One region of the Gibbsiella quercinecans genome, then DNA from elsewhere that is predicted to be linked to it. Evidence: predicted binding sites of a transcription regulator. Region 1 holds the regulator's gene; each other region holds the start of a gene.

The links. The regulator CRP, encoded in region 1, controls carbon source genes, mostly activating them, when cyclic AMP is high. The targets are predictions, from matches to a motif close to ATGTGANNNNNNTCACAT.
Region 2: the regulator CRP is predicted to act here: its motif matches at 1,972-1,989, upstream of ACN28Q_RS02265 (PTS sugar transporter subunit IIB).
Region 3: the regulator CRP is predicted to act here: its motif matches at 1,614-1,631, upstream of deoC (deoxyribose-phosphate aldolase).

What each region holds. Positions count from the first base shown of each region.
Region 1 covers NZ_CP014136.1:2,861,018-2,865,716, reverse strand. The annotation lists gene ACN28Q_RS13225 (creatininase family protein) at 1-712, opposite strand, end outside; gene ACN28Q_RS13220 (phosphoribulokinase) at 918-1,787, shown strand; gene ACN28Q_RS13215 (OsmC family protein) at 1,799-2,206, opposite strand; gene crp (cAMP-activated global transcriptional regulator CRP) at 2,687-3,319, shown strand; gene argD (bifunctional acetylornithine/succinyldiaminopimelate transaminase) at 3,414-4,631, opposite strand.
Region 2 covers NZ_CP014136.1:470,121-474,819, reverse strand. The annotation lists gene ACN28Q_RS02275 (dihydrodipicolinate synthase family protein) at 1-660, shown strand, start outside; gene ACN28Q_RS02270 (LacI family DNA-binding transcriptional regulator) at 761-1,789, opposite strand; gene ACN28Q_RS02265 (PTS sugar transporter subunit IIB) at 2,111-2,587, shown strand; gene ACN28Q_RS02260 (PTS mannose/fructose/sorbose/N-acetylgalactosamine transporter subunit IIC) at 2,601-3,404, shown strand; gene ACN28Q_RS02255 (PTS system mannose/fructose/sorbose family transporter subunit IID) at 3,388-4,239, shown strand; gene ACN28Q_RS02250 (PTS sugar transporter subunit IIA) at 4,253-4,678, shown strand; gene ACN28Q_RS02245 (alpha-glucosidase) at 4,675-4,699, shown strand, end outside.
Region 3 covers NZ_CP014136.1:1,973,346-1,978,044, reverse strand. The annotation lists gene ACN28Q_RS09175 (patatin-like phospholipase family protein) at 1-721, shown strand, start outside; gene ACN28Q_RS09170 (TatD family hydrolase) at 718-1,494, shown strand; gene deoC (deoxyribose-phosphate aldolase) at 1,912-2,691, shown strand; gene deoA (thymidine phosphorylase) at 2,757-4,079, shown strand; gene deoB (phosphopentomutase) at 4,175-4,699, shown strand, end outside.

The sequences.
Region 1 (4,699 bases):
CGCGCCCGGCATCCGCCGCAGCCGCGTTGCCGGTGGTACCCGCCGGGTGCAAATCTTCAGCCATCCAACCAAAACCCACGCCGCCTTCGGGCGTCAGAATGCCCCCTTTCGCGGCCAACGCGACCGATGCCGAGACAAAGTTTTCCGCATAGGCCATCTGGACCAGATCCGGGTGCAGATGCAACATCACGCTGGTTTCAGACTCCCCACCGTGAATACCATGCTGTAACTCTTCAGCGGCGTAGAGATCGCGGGTATCAATGGTGCGAAACCAACTGGCCCCCACGGCAAACATATTCAGTTCAATACGCAGTTGGCGGCAGACAATCTCCATCAACTGCGGCTGGCCGCCATGTGAATTCCAGAAAATCAGTTTACGGATCCCCGCTCGCCAGGCGCTTTTCGCCACTTCAAACCACACTTTGCCCAAAATCTCGTAAGGCAACGTCAGGGTGCCGGGATAGTGCAAATGCTCATCGGATTTGCCAATCGGCAACATGGGCAAAATCAACGCCGGTAAATCAGCGGGCATCAGTTCCACCGCACGCTGCACTATCCCGGCATTGATCGCCGCATCCACCCGAACGGGCAAATGCGGGCCGTGCTGCTCGACGGCGCCGATCGGCAACACCGCCACCATCTTATCCATTTCCAGTTCACTGAATTCCCGTGTAGATAAATCCCACCACCAGCGCGACGACGGCATGTTCATGGCTTTCCTCCCGTTTTTTTACAGTCTCGCCAATTTCGTGCTGCGGTTGAAGCAGCAAAATTGCGCCGATGCGTTGCTTTTTTCGCATCCCTCTGCCGCAAAGATGACACCGGTGCGCGAAACGTGATAACAATGCTAGGCTGTGGCGCCAGCCTGAATACGGGGCACGGCCACATCGCCAGATTTCTCACGGGGAACGGTATTTATGTCAGCTAAACATCCTGTCATTGCGGTGACCGGCTCCAGCGGCGCCGGCACCACAACCACCAGCGTGGCGTTTCGCAAAATATTCCAGCAGTTGAATATCCGCGCCGCCGAACTGGAAGGCGACAGCTTCCACCGCTATACCCGGCCGGAGATGGACGCCGCGATCCGCAAAGCACGCGATCTTGGCCGCCACATCAGCTATTTCGGCCCGGAAGCCAACGACTTTGGCCTGCTGGAACAAAGCTTTATTGAATACGGCAAACACGGCACCGGCCGTTCGCGCAAATACCTGCACACTTACGACGAAGCGGTGCCCTACAACCAGGTGCCAGGCACCTTCACCCCCTGGGAGCCCCTGCCGGAACCCACCGACGTGCTGTTTTATGAAGGGCTGCACGGTGGCGTTGTCGCCGACCATCATGACGTCGCCAGGTATGTCGACTTGCTGGTGGGGGTGGTGCCGATCGTCAACCTGGAGTGGATCCAGAAACTGATCCGCGATACCGGCGAGCGCGGCCATTCACGCGAAGCGGTGATGGATTCCGTGGTTCGCTCGATGGAAGATTACATTAACTACATCACGCCCCAGTTTTCACGCACCCATATCAACTTCCAGCGGGTGCCGACGGTGGATACTTCCAACCCGTTCGCCGCCAAAGCGATCCCGTCGCTGGATGAAAGCTTTGTGGTGATCCACTTCCGCGGCCTGGAGCAGATCGACTACCCTTATCTGCTGGCGATGCTGCAGGGTTCATTTATTTCGCATATCAATACATTGGTGGTGCCGGGCGGAAAAATGGGGCTAGCAATGGAGTTGATCATGGCGCCGCTGGTGCAGCGCCTGTTGGAAGGGAAAAAAATCAAGTAATACGTTGGGCGTCACTCCACCGCGCGGATTTCAAAGCTGTGGGTGACGCTGGCGGCCTTACCGAGCATCAGCGATACCGAGCAATATTTCTCCGCCGACAGATTCACCGCACGCTCAACAACGTTATCGGTAAGCCCTTTACCGGTAACAATAAAATGCAGGTTGATATGGGTAAATATGCGCGGCGCCTCCGTGCGGCGCTCTGAGGTCAGTTTTACCTCACAATCACGCACATCGTTACGGCCTTTTTGCAGAATCGAGACCACGTCAATCGCGCTGCACCCGCCAACAGACATCAACACCATTTCCATTGGGCTTGGCGCTTTTTCCCCGGCGTTGCCGTCCAGCAACACCTGATGGCCGGAGGCGGATTCGCCCAGGAACGTCAAACCTTCCACCCACTTGATTCTTGCCTGCATACTCGTTACTCCGCTTGGTTTATGCAGCCCAGACTACGCTTTCGCGCTAAAACTGGCAACGGAACCTGACGTGAATCATGCTGAAGCGAGACAACACAAGACACTGGCCTCACTCTGTGCTAAAACCACACTAGACTGTGTCCTGTCATTGCGCGTGAATGCGGCGGCAATCGCGGGCTTTGCGGCAGTATGTTGTCTTTTTGCCGGCTCCACGATTAATGGCAGGGCTCAGTCTGAAAATCCCCTTTCCAATGAGCAGGCTCCAGGGAAACGTTCGAGGAAAGGTGCCTGACGTGGTATGTTAACAGAATGTAGCTTGCAGCATTTCCGGCAAGTCAATATGCTAAAGCAGTAGCATATTTTATGGCACGCCTCAAAACCTGTTGATAGCCACCACGCGCACGTGGGCTAAAACATGTTTTACAGGGAACTCTGATCCCTGTGACACAAGGCAGCGATTACAACAGAGGATAACAGCGAATGGTTCTCGGCAAACCGCAAACAGACCCGACTCTCGAATGGTTCCTGTCTCATTGCCATATCCACAAATATCCATCCAAAAGTACGCTGATTCACCAAGGTGAAAAAGCCGAAACGCTTTACTACATCGTTAAAGGCTCCGTCGCGGTGCTGATTAAAGACGAAGAAGGTAAAGAGATGATCCTGTCCTACCTCAACCAGGGGGACTTTATCGGGGAACTCGGGTTATTTGAAGAAGGCCAGGAGCGCAGCGCCTGGGTAAGGGCGAAAACCGCCTGTGAAGTGGCTGAAATTTCCTATAAGAAATTCCGTCAGTTGATCCAGGTGAACCCGGATATCCTGATGCGCCTGTCTGCGCAGATGGCAAGCCGGCTGCAGGTTACTTCAGAGAAAGTGGGCAACCTTGCTTTCCTTGACGTTACCGGGCGTATCGCACAAACCCTGCTAAACCTGGCAAAACAACCGGATGCCATGACTCACCCGGACGGCATGCAAATCAAAATTACCCGCCAGGAGATCGGCCAGATTGTCGGTTGCTCACGCGAAACCGTCGGCCGTATTCTGAAAATGCTGGAAGATCAAAACCTCATTTCTGCCCACGGCAAAACCATCGTGGTTTACGGCACGCGTTAATCACACGCTGGGCGCCAGGAAATAGCAAACGCCCCGTGGCCAACCGGCCACGGGGCGTTTATTTTGCACGGCGCTAGCTCGCTGTGCCCGCCGCTTAGGCGTTTATCACGTCCTGCACCGCCAGTTCAAACAGCGCCATCCCCGCGTCGATATCTTCCAGTTCCACCACCAGCGAAGGCGCAAAGCGGATCACATCTGGCCCGGCGTTAAGGATCATCAGCCCACGCGCCGCCGCCGCAGTCAGAAACTCACGCGCCTTGCCGTGATAGCCCGGCACCAGTTCCGCGCCGATCAGCAGCCCCATCCCCCGCACTTCGGAGAAAATCGCGTACTTCTCGCCAATCCGTTGCAGCGCCTGCACAAACAGGCCGTGGCGCTGTTCAATGCCGCTCAGCACCTCTGGCGTGTTGATGACGTCCAGCGCCGCTTCAGCGACCGCACAGGCAAGCGGGTTGCCGCCGTAGGTAGTGCCGTGGGTGCCCACGTGCATCACCGAAGCGATTTCCTCGGTGGTCAGCATGGCGCTGACCGGGAAACCGCCGCCCAACGCTTTAGCGGTGGTCAGGATATCCGGCGTTACGCCATAGTGCATATAGGCGAACAGCTTGCCGCTGCGCCCCATGCCGCTTTGCACTTCATCAAACACCAGCAGCGCCTGATGGCGATCGCACAGCTCGCGCACCCCTTTCAGGAACGCGGCGTCCACCGGCATAATGCCGCCCTCGCCCTGGATGGGTTCCATCACCACCGCGCAGGTGTGGTCGTCCATCACCGCCTTCACGGCGGCCAGATCGTTGAACGGCACGTGCACAATGTCGGCAGGCTTCGGCCCGAAGCCGTCGGAGTATTTCGCCTGGCCGCCGACCGAAACGGTAAACAGCGTGCGACCGTGGAAAGCATTATAGAACGCGATGATTTTGGTCTTGTACGGGCTGTGGCGGGTAATTGCGTAATGCCGGGCCAGTTTAAACGCCGCTTCGTTGGCTTCCGCCCCGGAGTTGGCGAAAAATACCCGATCGGCAAACGTCGCCGCAATCAGCTTACTGGCCAGGCGCAGCGCCGGCTCATTGGTAAACACATTGCTGGTATGCCACAGGGTTTCCCCCTGCTCTTTCAACGCCGCGACCAGCGCCGGGTGGCAGTGGCCAAGCGCCGTCACCGCAATACCGCCAGAGAAATCAATATACTCTTTCCCTTGCTGATCCCACACGCGGCTGCCCTGGCCTTTCACCGGCACAAACTGTGCGGGTGCATAAACGGGCAAAATTACCTGATCAAATGTACTACGGCTGACTGTGGATTTTTCGGTCATTCTTGGGCCCCACCCTGTACGCAATAAGAATTTATCGTTGCCATTAAGTGAAAATATAATCACAAAAT
Region 2 (4,699 bases), 2.4 Mb from region 1:
AGCGCGGAAGAGGTGCTAAGGCTGGCGGAGGATGCTCAAAAAGCCGGCGTGAGCGGCGTTCTTCTGGCCCCGGTTTCCTATCAACCGTTGACCCATGATGAAGTTTTCTCGCTGTATGAGCGCGTGAGCCGCGAACTGTCCGTTCCGCTCTGTATCTATGACAATGTGGCGACGACCCGGTTTGAATTTACGGACGAGCTGCTGATTGCGTTATCCAGGCTCAATGCTATCGGCTCGATCAAACTCGGCGATCTCCCGGCCGATCGCGATGCGGCCAGGGAACGCGTCAGAAGGCTAAAAGCGCGCGTTTCTGACGGTGTCACTATCGGGATCAGCGGCGATGCTCAATCTGCGGCAGGGTTGATTGCTGGTTGTGATGTTTGGTACTCCGTGCTCGGGGGGCTTTTCCCGCACTATGCCCTGCGCCTGACAGAAGCGGCATTACGCCAGGATGAGAGTGAAACGCATGAGCTGGATGTGGTGTTGGCGCCATTGTGGGCATATTATCGCCGCCACGGTAGCCTGCGGGTGATCGCCACGGTGGCGGAGATCCTGGGGGTTGTTTCGATGCCGTGTCTGCCGTTTCCGCTACAAACATTGAGTGGCAAAGAGCGGGATGCGTTGCAACAGACGCTGGAATCACTGCATTTTCTGGCCTGATAGCAGGTTTTGTTGTAAACGCTTTTGCCGGTTGCTGCAGCGTCCGGCGGGGGTATTCCCGTGCGCTAAAAGTGTACAAGAAATAACATTAACGCTCCGATTATTTTTCTTGTTTATTATCTGATAATTTTGCAACAGATTCATTCTCTACAATCCGGTGGGGCACAACGAATTTCATTCCATGAGATTTCTTTCCGTTTATCTGTTCCACAAGATGTTTCAAACTATATTTCGCCAATAAATCAACATTTATATCTATAGTTGTAATGTATGGATGAGATAATGTAGAGAATATTGTATTGTTAAAACTAATGACGGATATATTCTGTGGGACAGCGTAACCAATATATTCAAGATGCTTGATGACTTTAAACGCAAGGAGATCTTCAATAATAACTACAGCAGTAGCTTTGGTTTCCTTTAGAATACTGCCAATGTTTTCTAAATCTTGGGGTTTTTCAATGTCAATTGCATCAAAAGGGATAAGATCTTGCATCAGCAAGGCTTTTTGATAACCAAAATATCGTTCAAAATGAACATTTTCTTTTATTCTGTTTGTGATGAAAAGGATTTTTTTATGACCATTTTTTATGAGGTAATCTGTCGCATGCTTGCCTAATAACTGGTTATCATTATCAACATAGGTAATGCTGTCTTCATTTTTACATGGCATACCTGTCAACGTGAAATTGAATTTATTTTTGTGCAAATACTCAATGACAGGATCCTCTATATTTGAATAAAAGAGAATAAAGCCGTCAACCTGTTTTTGATCATGCATCCGTTTTACATTCAATAACAGCTCATCAAAATTTTTTGACACGGCCAAAGCCACTGAAAGCCCAAATTTCTGGGCCTCGGTATTTACTGATTCAATAAACTCGAGAAAGAAAGGGATACTCATTTCTTCTCTTGATTTTAACGGTGGCAAGATTATCGCAATGGCATTTGCTTTCCCTTTTCCTAAGCTTCGCGCCGTTGAGTTAGGGGTGTAACCCAAATCCTGCATAATCCTGTTAACTCTTTCTTTCGTTTTTTCTGAGATATTGGCGCTATCGTTGATCACTCTGGATACTGTCGATGTGGCTACACCGGCCTTGAGCGCGACATCCTTAATCGTGATTGCCATTTAAATCGTTCCCCTAAAAAGATATCCAGCTCAACAACAATGGGTTAAACGATCAAGCTTAACAAACTTATTAAAAAAGTAAAGTTAGCATATAACCATATAAAAACAATGACATACAAAAACGCACTCCAAACACCCTGTTTGTCTCTACCACACTGAAACGCATCAGCCACCCACCATTTATGTGAGTAAAATCACATTCCTTAAACAATTCACTTTACCAAGGTTGGATAGCTATTATCATCCAATGCAAGCGGTTGCATTGATATTGCATTAGTTTGCATTAATACAAGAAAACAGATTGATTACTAAGGGGAAATTATGAGTGTTGTTCTGGCAAGAATTGATCAACGTTTGATTCACGGCATCGTTGTGACTCAATGGACTGGTTTTACAAAAGCAAAAAGGTTGATGGTTGTAGATGACGAAATCAGCCAGGATGAAACGCAAAAAGAAGTTATGCGGATGAGTAAACCGGTGGGTACCAATATGTCAATTATAGATACAACCACCGCGATAAATAATTTTAAAGGCGGGAAATATGATGGGCATAACGTATTTCTTATTGTGAACACGCCTGAAACATTATTGCGACTGGTTGAGGGTGGTGTAAAAATTCCTAAAATTAATATAGGTATTATATTTGATGGCGAGGGTAAAACCACATTGAAGAAAATGGTCTCCGTCAGCCCTAAAGAAGTCGAAGATTTGAAGAAGTTATCTTCACTTGGCATACCGGTAACTTTTCATTTTGTGCCAAATGATGCAGAAGAACCATTAGAAGCCTATATTAAATAGCAAAGGTGAGTAAATGGACATCATACAGGCCGTATTAATAGTGGCTTTAGCTTTCTGGATTGTTATCGACCAACAAGGGTTATGCCTGAGCACTTGGTTCCCAATAATGGTTTCTTTCTTTTCAGGCCTAATACTGGGGGATATGACAACTGCCATGATGATTGGCGGTACTTTTCAATTGATGTCGTTGGGTGTGGCGAATATCGGAGGTTCGTCCGTTCCAAACTGGGGCCTGGCAACGCTGGTCGGCATTTATGTGGCGATGAAATCCACAAGCAACATTGATGAAGCAAAGGCCATCGCTTTAGCTGTAGGCGTGCCCGTGGGTATGTTGGGGATCCAACTGGATGTACTGGCAAAGTTGCTGAATACCTACGTAGCAAATGCTGCCCAAAAAGCTGCCAACAATAAAAAATATCATAAAATGAATATGATATTCTGGGTAGGGCCGTTAATCTTCGGATTATCTACTGCCATCCCGGCTGCATTATGCGTTATTTTTGGTGACACGATCGTCAGAATGGTTTTATCAATCGTTCCCCAATGGTTTACGGATGGGTTGTCGATCGCAGGGAATATATTGCCTGTTGTAGGTATCGCGCTACTTCTTCAGGTAATGCCTGTGAAAAAGTATTTAAGTATGCTGCTGATTGGGTTTGTTGTCTCAGCGTATCTGAAGTTACCGATACTGGGTATTTCGGTACTTGGTTTTGCATTTGCATATTATTACTTTACTCAAAAAATGGCTGAACCCGATCAACAGTCAGCTAATCTAAAGACAACTCCGGCAGAGGGAGGCGATGACTTTGATGAATAGTCAATGCAATTCAGATTCAGAAAGTGCTGAAAGAAAAGAAATTGTCTTAACAAAAAAAGATATTAACAAAGCTGCGTTAAGATATATGTTTATGGCGTGCAATATATTCAACTATCAGACACAGCAAGGTCCTGCTGTTGTGTATGGTTTACAAAAGGCACTAAGAAAAATTCATCGTAATGATGAAGATTATATTGCATCACTGAATAATCATTTTAAATACTTTAACACTACCACCTGGATGGCTAACCTTTTACTCGGTGCAAGTTTAGCTATGGAAGAAAAGGATGGGCGGTCGTCTTTAAATGCCGTCCAGGCTTTTAAAACCGGCATGATGGGGCCTCTGGCTGGTGTGGGCGATACGCTCATTTGGGTTTTGTACCCTACGATTATGGGGTCTATTGCTGCATATATGGGGCTGGAAGGCAGCCCGGTTGGTGCGGTGATCTGGCTTTGTCTCAACATGATATTTCTTGTGTTCCGCTTCAAACTATTTCATATCGGATATAGCTCCGGGTTGAAGCTCGTGACCGCCTTAGGGAATAAGCTGACTATATTTACCGAAGCGGCATCAATAATGGGGTTGACGGTCGTTGGGGCCTTAATTCCAGCCGTTGTGAAAGTTAACGTGGGGCTAACCTTTACTTCCGGAGAAATATCATTACCGATTCAGTCTGAAATCTTAGATAAGATTATGCCATCGCTTATCCCAGCGGCATTAACATTAGTTGTATTTAAACTAATATCATCTAAAAAAATCAGCATAATGAATATTATATTTCTTGTGATTGGAGTGGCGTTACTGCTCTCATATTTTGGCATTTTGAAAGTTTAAAGAGAAGATGAAAATGAGGAAAATAATCATTGCCACACATCATCGGCTGGCTGAAGGCATGAAAGATACGGTAAAATACGTGCTGCCAGATACTGCGGATATTATCGCTATTTCCGCGTATTTAACAAATAAGCCTATTGATGAAGAAATCTCATCTGTACTTGCGGACGTTAACTTTCAGGAAGATGAAGTCATTGTCTTTACAGATATGTTAGGAGGCTCTGTTAATCAAGCATTTGCCCGGTATCTTAACAACGATAACTTGCATATCATTACCGGGGTTAACTTACCGGTTATTATGTCAATTTTGTTTGACCTTAATGAGGGGTTTATTGACCGGGATGCAATCAGAGAGGCCGTTAATGAGGCCAGGGAGCAACTTATTTATGTGAATGATTTTGTCGCTACAGCACCTGCTAATGATGAAGGGGATGAATGATGAGTGAGCGCTGGTGGAAAC
Region 3 (4,699 bases), 890 kb from region 1:
CATCGACGGCCGTGAATTCCTGATGTGCGCCTGCCGCAGCGACAATTTTGCGCCCACCTATCTGCCGGCGCGGCGTGACAGCTGGTTGCAGGCGATTAAGGCCTCCAGCGCGATCCCAGGCTTCTACCGGATGGGGGTAAAACTGGAAGGCGTGAGTTACCAGGACGGCGGCATCAGCGATGCTATTCCAGTGGAAGAAGCCTACCGGCGTGGTGCCGATACCATCGTAGTGATCCGCACCGTGCCTTCGCAAATGTTCTATACGCCCCAGTGGATGAAGCGCATGGAGCATTGGTTGACCGACAGTAGCCTGCAGCAAATGGTGCGCATCATGCAGCAGCATGAGCAAAGCTACCACCGTATTCAGCAGTTCATTGAAAAGCCCCCGGGCGATCTGCGCATCTTTGAAATCTTCCCACCGAAGCCGCTGGCAAGCCACGCGCTCGGCAGCCGCATTTCCGCGTTGAACCTTGATTATCATCTTGGGCGGCGCTGCGGGCGCTATTTCCTGGCGACCGTGGGGCATTGGCTGCAGGCGCAGGCCAACAATGACGGCATCCGGGTGCAAAAACCGCTCTCGCGCCGCCTGTTGCAGCCGGAGAACCGGCGCCGCGTGCCCACCGCCATGCCGGCAGTCAACGTGCCGGTTGACGATGCCCTGATCGCCAACGACAGCATCGGGCCTGATGTTACCGCGGGCGGTGAGGGCAAGGCGGTATGAGCTATCGCTTTACGGATACTCATTGCCACTTCGATTTTCCGCCGTTTTACGGCCAGGAGGCGCAAAGCCTGGCGCTGGCGCAGCAGGCCGGCGTCCGGCAAATTATCGTTCCCGCCGTTACCGCCGATCGCTTCGCGCGCGTATTGCGCCTGGCGCGCGAACATTCGCCGCTGTATGCCGCCCTTGGCCTGCATCCGTTGTATATCGCCCAGCACGGCGACGAACAGCTGGCGCAACTGGCAGATTTTCTCGCCAGCAAACCGGCCAAGCTGGTGGCGGTGGGGGAGATCGGCCTTGACCTGTACATGGCCGAGCCGCAGCTGGCGCGGCAGCAAAGGCTGCTGGCGGCCCAGCTTAAACTGGCCGGCCGGCATGATTTGCCGGTGATTTTGCATTCGCGGCGCAGCCATGATCAACTGGCGGCCATGCTGCGCCGGGCCGATGTGCCGCGCCGCGGCGTGGTGCACGGTTTTGCCGGTAGCCTGGCGCAGGCGCAGGCGTTTGTTCGCCTGGGCTACTTTATCGGCGTTGGCGGCACCATCACCTACCCACGGGCGCAGAAAACCCGCGGCGTCATGGCGCAGTTGCCGTTGGCGGCGTTGCTGCTGGAAACCGATGCCCCGGACATGCCGTTGGCCGGCTATCAGGGCCAGCCAAACCGCCCCGAGCGCGCCGCAGACGTTTTTCAGGCGCTTTGCCTGCTGCGGCCAGAACCTGCCGAAACGATCGCCACACAACTGCAACAAAATACCCGCACCCTGTTCGCTATCTGAAGCTGGCCAGCCATCTTTGCTTCAGCGCTAAACTGATGGCATATCGTGGACTGACGCCTGCGTTGCAACCATAATTGCAGTATCCAGCTTGGCCATTTTGTGAACAAAATCGCCTTTATATGTGATGTTAATCACATATAATTCGGACTTGTTACACGAATATTTCATATAATGTGAATCGGAACACAAACCCTCCATGGCCCTTGTGTTCCAATTGCCTTGCTGGTTATTACAATTGAATAGCCATACGCGGTGAGAAGGATCTCAGTTGCCGCCGGGGAAAACCCTTTCCCAGCGCTATCTTCAAGGAACCAAGTCCGCTCGCCAACATAAAATGAGCGAAGCAAACAGATTGGCTCATGATGACCTACTCAACCCGGGCGCGGTTGCCTTGGGTTGTACTCGTTGGAGAGTTCTATGACCGAATTTACCGCAGCAGCGCAACGTGCGCTGAGTTTGATGGATTTAACCACACTGAATGATGATGACACCGATGAGAAAGTGATTGCGCTGTGTCGTCAGGCCAATAGCCCGGCAGGGCATACGGCCGCCATCTGTATCTACCCACGTTTTATCCCGATTGCGCGTAAAACCCTGCGCCAACAGGGGACGCCGGATATTCGTATTGCCACCGTGACCAATTTCCCGCACGGCAATGATGATATCGATATCGCGGTGGCGGAAACCCGCGCAGCGATCGCCTACGGCGCCGATGAGGTGGACGTGGTGTTTCCGTACCGTGCGCTGATGGCCGGCAATCCGCAGGTGGGCTTTGAACTGGTGAAACAGTGTAAGCAGGCCTGTGCCGCCGCGGGCGTTCTGCTGAAAGTGATTATCGAAACCGGTGAGCTCAAGCAGGCGGATTTGATACGTCAGGCCTCGGAAATTGCCATTAATGCCGGCGCTGATTTTATTAAAACCTCGACCGGTAAGGTCCCGGTTAACGCCACGCTGGCCAGCGCGGAGTTGATGCTTGGGGTGATCCGCGATATGGGCGTTGGCGAGCGGGTCGGTTTTAAACCGGCGGGCGGCGTGCGTACGGCGCAAGAGGCGCAGCATTATCTGCAACTTGCCGACCGTATCATGGGCGCAGGCTGGGCCGATGCGCGCCACTTCCGCTTTGGCGCTTCAAGCCTGTTGGCCAGTCTGCTGGCGGCGCTGGGGCATGGCGCTCAGGCCGGCGGCGGCGACTATTGATTCTGTCTGCGGCCGTCGGCCGTAGCAATTGCATGGCCCGACACTCGGTCAAACAGGGGGATGCCTTGTTCCTGGCACAAGAAATTATTCGTAAGAAGCGTGACGGCCAGCCGTTAAACGAGGCTGAAATTCGCTTTTTTATCAATGGGGTCCGCGATAACTCGGTGTCCGAAGGGCAGATCGCCGCGCTGGCGATGACCATTTATTTCCACGATATGACCATGGCGGAGCGCGTGGCGCTGACCATGGCGATGCGCGATTCCGGTACCGTGCTGAATTGGCAAGGGCTGGGGCTGAACGGCCCGGTGGTGGATAAACATTCCACCGGCGGCGTGGGCGATGTGACGTCGCTGATGCTCGGGCCGATGGTGGCCGCCTGCGGCGGCTATGTGCCGATGATTTCCGGCCGCGGGCTGGGGCACACCGGCGGCACGCTGGATAAACTGGAAGCGATCCCGGGCTTTGATATTTTCCCGGATGACAGCCGCTTTCGCCAGATTATTAAAGCGGTCGGCGTTGCTATTATCGGCCAAACCAGCTCGCTGGCGCCGGCCGATAAGCGCTTTTACGCCACGCGCGACATCACGGCCACTGTGGATTCGATCCCACTGATTACCGCCTCTATCCTGGCGAAAAAGCTGGCCGAGGGGCTGGATGCGCTGGTGATGGACGTGAAGGTCGGCTCGGGCGCCTTTATGCCAACCTACGCGCAGTCGGAAGGTCTGGCCCGCGCCATCGTCGGCGTAGCGAACGGCGCCAACTGTAAGACAACGGCATTGCTGACCGACATGAACCAGGTGCTGGCTTCCAGCGCCGGCAATGCGGTGGAAGTCCGCGAAGCGGTGCGCTTCCTGACCGGCGAGTACCGCAACCCGCGTCTGCTGGAAGTGACGATGGCCTTGTGCGTGGAAATGCTGCTGTCCGGCGGCCTGGCGCAAAGCCCTGCCGCAGCGCGCGCCAAACTGCAGCAGGTGCTGGATAACGGCAGCGCGGCGGAAACCTTTGGCCGCATGGTAGCGGCGCAACAGGGGCCTGTGGACTTTATTGAGCGCTATGACAGCTACCTGCCGGCGGCGACGCTTAGCAAGCCGGTTTATGCCGAGATGCCGGGGATCGTCAACGCCATGGATACCCGTGCGCTGGGCATGGCGGTGGTGGCGCTGGGTGGTGGCCGTCGCCGTGCGAACGACAGCATTGATTACAGCGTCGGCCTGACAGAGATGGCGCAGCTTGGCGATGCCGTCGACGGGCAGCGCCCGCTGGCGGTGATCCACGCCAACGATGAAGCCAGCTGGCAGCAGGCGGCCGATACGCTGCGCGCGGCGATGAAGATCGGTGAGCAGCCGCCGGCGGCAACGCCGGTGGTTTACCAGCGGATAACGGAATAAGCGGCGCCGGTGATGGCACCTGGCGTTGGCAACAGCATTAACAGCGGCGGCGAACATTGCCGCCGTTAACGCGTGAAAGCACGCAGGAGAACACAATGAAACGTACTTTTATCATGGTCCTTGACTCATTCGGCATTGGCGCCAGCGAAGACGCTGAACGTTTTGGTGACAAAGGCGCCGATACCCTCGGCCATATTGCCGCCGCTTGCGCGCGTGGTGAAGCCAATGTGGGCCGCAGCGGCCCGTTGACGCTGCCCAACCTGAGCCGTCTGGGCCTGGGCAAAGCGGCCGAAGAGTCGACCGGGCACTTTCCGGAGGGGCTGGATAAACATGCCGATATCATCGGCGCCTACGCCTATGCCAGCGAGCTGTCTTCCGGCAAGGATACGCCGTCAGGCCACTGGGAAATCGCCGGCGTGCCGGTGCTGTTTGACTGGGGCTACTTTAAAGATCAGCAGAATAGCTTCCCGCAGGCGCTGCTCGACACACTGGTTGAACGTGCCGAACTGCCTGGCTACCTGGGCAACTGCCACTCTTCCGGCACCGTGATCCTCGATCAACTGGGCGAAGAGCACATGAAAACCGGCAAGCCGATTTTCTATACCTCGGCAGACTCAGTG